Regions from separate parts of the Kitasatospora sp. NPDC127035 genome, predicted to be linked through region 3. Evidence: riboswitches for the same ligand, from Rfam matches in the RefSeq annotation. Region 3 holds a riboswitch; each other region holds the start of a gene.
The links. Region 3 has a riboswitch for cobalamin ahead of ACFWIC_RS13150 (iron ABC transporter permease). Riboswitches for the same ligand answer to the same signal wherever they lie in the genome.
Positions count from the first base shown of each region.

Region 1: it holds a riboswitch for cobalamin, as region 3 does, so the genes downstream of both, ACFWIC_RS21400 (prenyltransferase/squalene oxidase repeat-containing protein) here and ACFWIC_RS13150 (iron ABC transporter permease) in region 3, are expected to answer to the same signal.
Region 2: it holds a riboswitch for cobalamin, as region 3 does, so the genes downstream of both, metE (5-methyltetrahydropteroyltriglutamate--homocysteine S-methyltransferase) here and ACFWIC_RS13150 (iron ABC transporter permease) in region 3, are expected to answer to the same signal.

Region 1 is NZ_JBHXDN010000030.1:80,826-83,077, forward strand. It holds gene ACFWIC_RS21395 (hypothetical protein) at 1-168, opposite strand, end outside; cobalamin riboswitch at 298-374, opposite strand; cobalamin riboswitch at 447-600, shown strand; gene ACFWIC_RS21400 (prenyltransferase/squalene oxidase repeat-containing protein) at 758-2,252, shown strand, end outside.
Region 2 is NZ_JBHXDN010000030.1:65,254-67,505, reverse strand. It holds gene metE (5-methyltetrahydropteroyltriglutamate--homocysteine S-methyltransferase) at 1-921, opposite strand, end outside; cobalamin riboswitch at 1,082-1,302, opposite strand; gene ACFWIC_RS21330 (adenosylcobinamide amidohydrolase) at 1,466-2,252, opposite strand, start outside.
Region 3 is NZ_JBHXDN010000015.1:49,943-52,194, reverse strand. It holds gene sodX (nickel-type superoxide dismutase maturation protease) at 1-243, opposite strand, end outside; gene sodN (superoxide dismutase, Ni) at 513-908, shown strand; cobalamin riboswitch at 1,050-1,186, shown strand; gene ACFWIC_RS13150 (iron ABC transporter permease) at 1,288-2,252, shown strand, end outside.

The sequences.
Region 1 (2,252 bases), on a different contig from region 3:
GACGCCGGTGCTCTTCGAGGTGGCTATCTGGGCCGGGGTCGCGGTCGCGTGGGCGGGGACGGCCGACAGCACGAGGGCGCCGGCGGCCAGCGAGACGGTCACCGCGGAGGCGGCGCGTGAGGAGGCGGCGCGTGAGGAGGCGAAGCGCGAGGAGGCGGGAACGGGCACGGAACGGCTCCTTGGTGTGGCGGGCGCCGATCCGGCCCCGGCCCCGGTGCCCGGTCGGGCGCGCGGCGGCTGGGGCGGCCGCCGCCCGGATCGCGTGGGCTGGCTTTCGCTGATGCTGCGCGGCCGGGCGGGCATTCGGGCTCGGGCCGGCACGGTCACCGCCCCACACCGCTGCGCGTCAGCCCCGGATTCACACCGGATTCCCCCGCTCGGCCACCGCGGACGCTACCGCACCGGCGGGGCAGTCACGAGGTGGGAAAGGAGACATGACGCTTCGTTGACGCCGACTCCGCGAGCGTGGTCTGATGAAATGCTTTTTCATCCTCGGCAGTCAGGGGAAGCCGGTCCGATTCCGGCGCTGACCCGCAACCGTAGACCCGCCCCACCCCGGGCTGGTGAGCCGGAATGCCTGCGCCGGGGCCTTGTTCCAGGAGTGCTTGCGTCGTCGTGGACTACGACGCGGTCAGAACGGCCCCGCGCGAAGGAGGCCGTCGGCTGCGCTGTGGCATCCCGACGACTGATCAGGGAGTCGCCGGTGAGGGCCAGCAGCAGTCGTACGAGTCACAGAGCCCGGGGGTTCACGTCCCTGGTGGCCACCGGTGCCGTCGCGATCGCCGCCGGCGGCACGGTCCTGCTCGGACACCCCGGCAGGGCCGCCGCGGACCCGATCGAGGAGTGCACCGCCACCACCGGAGCGATCGTCGCCGTCGACTTCGGCCACTGGGGCGGCGGAGTCGTCCGCGGCTGCGACGCCCACCCCACGACCGGGATGAACCTGCTGCACAACGCGGGCTTCACCACCACCGGCACCGAGCACGACGGCCCCGCCTTCATCTGCCGGCTCGGTAACGGCGCCTTCGGCAACGGCACCCAGTACCCCACCGTCGCCGAGGAACCCTGCGTCAACACCCCCCAGGCGACGGCGTACTGGTCCTACTGGATCGCCGAGCCCGGCCAGGCGACCTGGTCCTACAGCCGCTACGGCGCCGGCACGCAGAAGCCCAAGCCCGGCGAGGTCGAGGCCTGGGTGTACGGCGGCACCGACATCGGCGGGACGAGCGGAGCGCCCTCCTTCACCCCGGACTCCGTCCGGGCCAGGAACACCGGTCCGTCGCCGTCCGCCTCCGCGTCGCCGTCGGCGTCCCCGAGCCCGACCCTCCCGCCGCCCGCGGGAGACCCCGCCGCCGCGGCGGCCTGGCTGGCGGGCCGCCTCGTCAACGGCGAGTACATGGGGAACTGGGCCTTCGAGGGGGCCGACTTCCCCCGGACCGCCCTCACCGCGACAGCCCTGGCCGCCGCCGGGACCCAGGACCCGGCCCTGCGCAAGGTCGTCGCCTACCTCGCCGCCCACACCGACGCCTTCCTGTACCCGGACGGGCCGAGCGGCAAGCCCGACTCCAAGGCCGCCGCGCTGCTGGCCCTGGTCGCCGAGAGCACCGACGGCAACCCCCGGGACTTCGGCGGCCGCGACCTGATCGCCGCGCTCACCGACCACGTGTGCGTCGCGGCCGGCGAGAACGGGGAGTGCACCGCGGCCGGGGACTTCCACGGTGCGGCCTCGCCCTGGGTGCAGGCGTGGGCCGTGATCGCCCTGCAGCGCGCCGGGGTCACGCCGCCCGCCGCGACGCTCGCCCGCTTCACGGTCCTGCAGTGCGCCGACGGAGGCATCGCCGGCTCGATGATCGTGGCCGGCGGCCACTGCGAGTCCGACCCGGTGGCCACCGGCCTCGCCGTCCTCGCCCTGCGCCCGGCGGCCGGCTTCGAGCCCACCGCGAAGAAGGCCGCGGACCAGCTCGCCGCGAGCCAGCAGGCCGACGGCTCCTACGCCCCCTACGTCGGCGCCGCCGGCGACACCACGAGCACCGCCGCCGCGGCCCAGACGCTGAAGGCCGTCGGGCAGGGGGCCAAACAGGCCACCGCCAAGGCCTGGCTGGCCGCCCGCCAGGGCGAGGACGGCGGCTTCGGCCCCGACGAGTCGACCGCCGAGGCCGACGCGGCCGCCACCGAGCAGGCCGTCCTGGCCCTGACCGGAACCGATCTGACCACCGTCCGCCACAACCCGAACGGTGCCACCACCACCCCGC
Region 2 (2,252 bases), on a different contig from region 3:
GATGTTGCGGCCGTCCACCACACCGGCGACCAGCCGCTTGCCCGGCAGACCGCCCGCGGCGGCCAGGTCGCCCAGGTTGGCGGCGGCCGGGCCGGTGAAGTCCAGGGCGAGGCCGTCGATCGGGGCCCTGGCCAACACGGGCAGCGCGGCGCCCAGGCGGTCGAAGTAGCTCGCGACCAGCAGCTTGGGCCGGTCGGCGAGGGCACCGAGGTCGCGGTAGGCGCGCGCGGCGGCGTTCAGTTCCGCGGGGGTGCGGTCCTGGACGAGCGCCGGCTCGTCCAGCTGGACCCAGGCGGCGCCGGCCTCGTGCAGGTCGGCGAGGAGGGCGGCGTAGACGGGCAGCAGCCGGTCGAGCAGGGTGAGCGGCTGGAAGTCCTCGGGGACGCCCGGGGCGGGCTTGGCGAGGAGCAGGTACGTGACCGGGCCGACCAGCACCGGACGGGCGCTGTGGCCGAGGTCCAGGGCCTCGCGCAACTCCGCGACCGCCTTGGCGGAGTTCGCGGTGAAGACGGTGTCGGGGCCGAGTTCGGGCACCAGGTAGTGGTAGTTGGTGTCGAACCACTTGGTCATCTCCAGCGGCGCGACGTCCTGGGTGCCGCGCGCCATGGCGAAGTAGCCGTCCAGCGGGTCGGCCTCGACCGCCGCCCGGTGACGCGGCGGGATCGCGCCGACGGCGACCGTGGTGTCCAGCACGTGGTCGTAGAGCGAGAAGTCGCCGGTGGGCACCTCCTGGACGCCCGCCCCGGCGAGCCTGCTCCAGTTCTCCAGACGCAGGTCGGCGGCGGTGGCCAGCAGGGCGTCGGCGCTCACGGCGCCCTTCCAGTACCCCTCGATCGCCTTCTTGAGCTCACGGCCACCGCCCTGGCGGGGGTATCCGTACACGGTGGCCAGGGTTGCCGCGGCTGCGGACTTCGCTGTCAAGGGACTCTCCTTCGCGAGCCTGTCTGTGGCCCCGGTGACGGGACGGAGGCGCGAAGGGGTGACGAACCGGGCGGGACCGCGTGCGCACGAGAAGCGCCGGATCCGCCTGGTATGTACGCCGACCCGCCCACGAGGTCACCGGGATGTCCGCGCGCGAACGGGTCGCGTGCGGGCAACGGGCAGGTCTTCGGACTCGTGGACACGCCCGCCCGAAAGGGCGGACACCTACTGGCCGTCGCTTCCCAGACCCGACCGGGCCCAGTGCGTATGACGGCGGTCGTTCCCACTCACCGCTGCGGGGCAGTCCCGGATTCCCACCGGGTTCCCTCTTACGACGCGCCTGCCTGGTGGGCAGGGCGAACCAGCTGCCCGCCCAGCTTAGGGCGAATCCGGTACCGGGAGAACACAAGGACACCTGGACGTCCACATCCTGAGACGCCGCCAGGGCCCCGGACGGGCGGCGGAGGGCCGGACGGGACAGGACAGGACCGGCCGGTGCGGGTGCCGGCCCGCCGTCCCGGAACCCCGCGCCCCGGCCGTGCCGCTACTCGTCGGAGAGCACGAAGGTCCGACCGCACCCGGGCGTGGACCGCAGGTGACCGGGCACGGGTCCCCGGACGCGGCCGGCCCGGTCGCGCTCGGCGCCCAGCACGACGGCCGCGTGGACGGCGCGGGCGGCGCGGGATCCCCAGCGGGACCGGGGGCCGCCGAACGGCTCCGCCTCCCGGCCGGGACCGGTCCGCCGCACCGCCACGCAGACCGCGTCCGACGGCGTCCCCGAGCAGTCGTACCCGGCTTCGAGCAGCGCCTGGACCTTGGCCTCCGTCACGGTGGCCACGAGGTTGACGGCGGCCGCGTCCGAGAGGGCCACCGGAACGACGACCACGATGTTGATCGTGCCGGGAACGAGCGCGTCGCCGGGCGCGGCGCCGTCGGCGGGCGCCGACGCCCAGGTCGGCACGCCGATTCCGGTCGTCACCACCGCGGTGACGCCGTGGTCGCGGGCCCAGGTGAAGGCGTCCACCCGGGCGGCGGTCATCAGCCCGACGCCCGGACCCCGCAGCCCCAGGTCCTCCGCCAGCTCGGCCAGGTGCCGGTCCGGGTCCGTCCTGCCGTACCCGGCCCGGACCTGGGCGTTGACCAGCCACTCCCGCTCGCCCAGGCCGCCGCCCAGCACGGCGCTGCTGAGCATCCGCCAGCCGGGTCCGGCCCGCCACACCAGGAGATGGCGGCACTCACCGTCCTCCGGGCGGCCGGACCGCTCGATCACCACGGGGTCGCCGAAGACCCCGTCGTCCACTCCGGGAGGGCCCGCCTGCTGCTGCGGGATT
Region 3 (2,252 bases):
CAGCCGCAGCAGCACCCGGCCGAGCACCAGCTCGTCCGGGACCGCGCCGTAGCTGCGGCTGTCGCTGTCGACCGGCCGGTTGTCGGAGAGCAGCCACCAGCCCTTGGGGCGCCGGGCGTCGGCCCGTTTGACCACCAGCAGGTCCTGCTGGAACGGGTGACGGAACACCACCACCGCGCCCGGCCTGATCCGTGCTCCGTACCGGACCAGCAGCTGGTCCCCCTCCCGCAGCGTCGGCACCATCGAGTCGCCCGCCACGTCGATCAGCCCGAACGGCGCGCCGCCCCCCGGGGTGCCGTCCTCCGGTTCCGCGCTCCGTGCCACGACTCGTCCTCCCGGCTCGCGCCCGCGTCCTCGGCTCCCAAGTCTGCCGTACGGACCGTCACCCGCCGGTGTCCGGATTGGCCGGGTTCCGGCTCGGCCTTTTGCCCTAGGCCCGCCGCCCGATCGCGAAACCCCGCGACCGGCGGGGTAATCTCGGCCGCGGGAAGACGATCTAAGGAAGGACTCCCATGTTCTCTCGTCTGTTTGCACCGCGTGCCACCGCGCACGCCCACTGCGACCTGCCCTGCGGCGTGTACGACCCCGCCCAGGCGCGGATCGAGGCCGAGTCGGTGAAGGCCACTCAGGAGAAGTACCAGGCCAACGAGGACGCGCACTTCCGCGCCCGCGCCGTCATCATCAAGGAGCAGCGCGCGGAGGCCGTCAAGCACCACATCTCGGTGCTCTGGAGCGACTACTTCAAGGCCCCGCACTTCGAGAAGTACCCGCAGCTGCACCAGCTGATCAACGACACCCTGAAGGCCGCCTCGGCAGCCAAGGCGTCGACCGACCCGGCCACCGGCCAGGCCCTGCTCGACCTGATCGCCGAGGTCGACAAGATCTTCTGGGAGACCAAGCAGGGCTGACCCCCGGTCAGCACCCCTCGGCCGCCCCCGTCCGCACCGCCGGACGGGGGCGGCCGTGCGTTCTCCGCGGGTCGGGCCCCGCCGCCGCCCAGGCCCGCGTCCGCGGCCTGCCCGGGCGGTCCGCGTCCGCGCCCGCCCCGGTAAGGGTTACCTGACCGGAGCGCTTGTTATGCTGCCTGGGCGTCCCGAGGGGAAGCCGGTGCGAATCCGGCGCTGACCCGCAACGGTGAACGGTGCCCCGCACCGTGAGTCCGACCGCCCCGGGGCGCCGACCTCCCGACAACTCGCCGTGGACTGCGAGGGGATGCCGCCCCGGCGTACCCTCCGCCCGGACGTGCCGCCCCGCGCCGCCCCGGCCCGAGGCGAAGGCGCGCCGCTTGTGAGCACCACCGCCACCGCACCCCCGATACCGGCCGCCGCGCCGCCCGCGCCCGGGACACGCCGGACACCCACCGCGCCGCTGGCCGCCGGCCTGGCCGCGGCCCTGCTGCTCTCGCTGGTCTGCGCCGTGGCGGTGGGCTCCTCCGGACTCGGCTGGGCCCGGGTGCTGCGACTGCTCGGCGCCGGCCTGACCGGCGGCCGGCTGGAGGCCGACGAGGCCGCCGCCTACGCGATCGTCTGGGAGATCCGGCTGCCGCGTGCCGTCCTCGCCGCCGTGGTCGGCGCCGGACTGGCCGCCACCGGGGTCGCGGTCCAGGCGATGGTCCGCAACGCGCTGGCCGACCCCTTCGTGCTCGGCATCTCCTCCGGTGCCTCGGTCGGCGCCAACGCCGTGCTCATGCTGGGCGCCTTCGCCTCGCTCGGCGTCTGGGCGCTCTCCGTCTCCGCCTTCGGCGCGGCCCTGCTCGCCATGGTGCTCGTCTACCTGACGGCCCGTACCGCCTACGGCCTCACCCCGCTGCGCCTGGTGCTGACCGGCACCGCGATGTCCTACGGCTTCTCCGCCGTCACCGCGCTGATGGTGTTCGCCGCCGCCCGCGGCGAGGCCGCCCGCTCCGCCATGATGTGGCTGCTCGGCAGCCTCGGCGGGGCCACCTGGGGCTCGGTGCCGATCGCCGCCGTCACCGTGCTCGCCGGACTGACCCACCTGATCTGCTCCGCCGGGCGGCTGGACGCGCTCGCGATGGGCGACGAGACGGCCGCCTCGCTCGGAGTCGACCCGGACCGGCTGCGCCGCGAACTGTTCGTCGTGACCGCCGCCGTCACCGGCACGGTCGTCGCGGTCAGCGGCGCGATCGGCTTCGTCGGGCTGATGGTCCCGCACGTGGTGCGGATGCTGGTCGGCGCCGGCCACCGCCGGGTGCTGCTGATCGCGCCGCTCGCCGGGGCCCTGCTGCTGGTCTG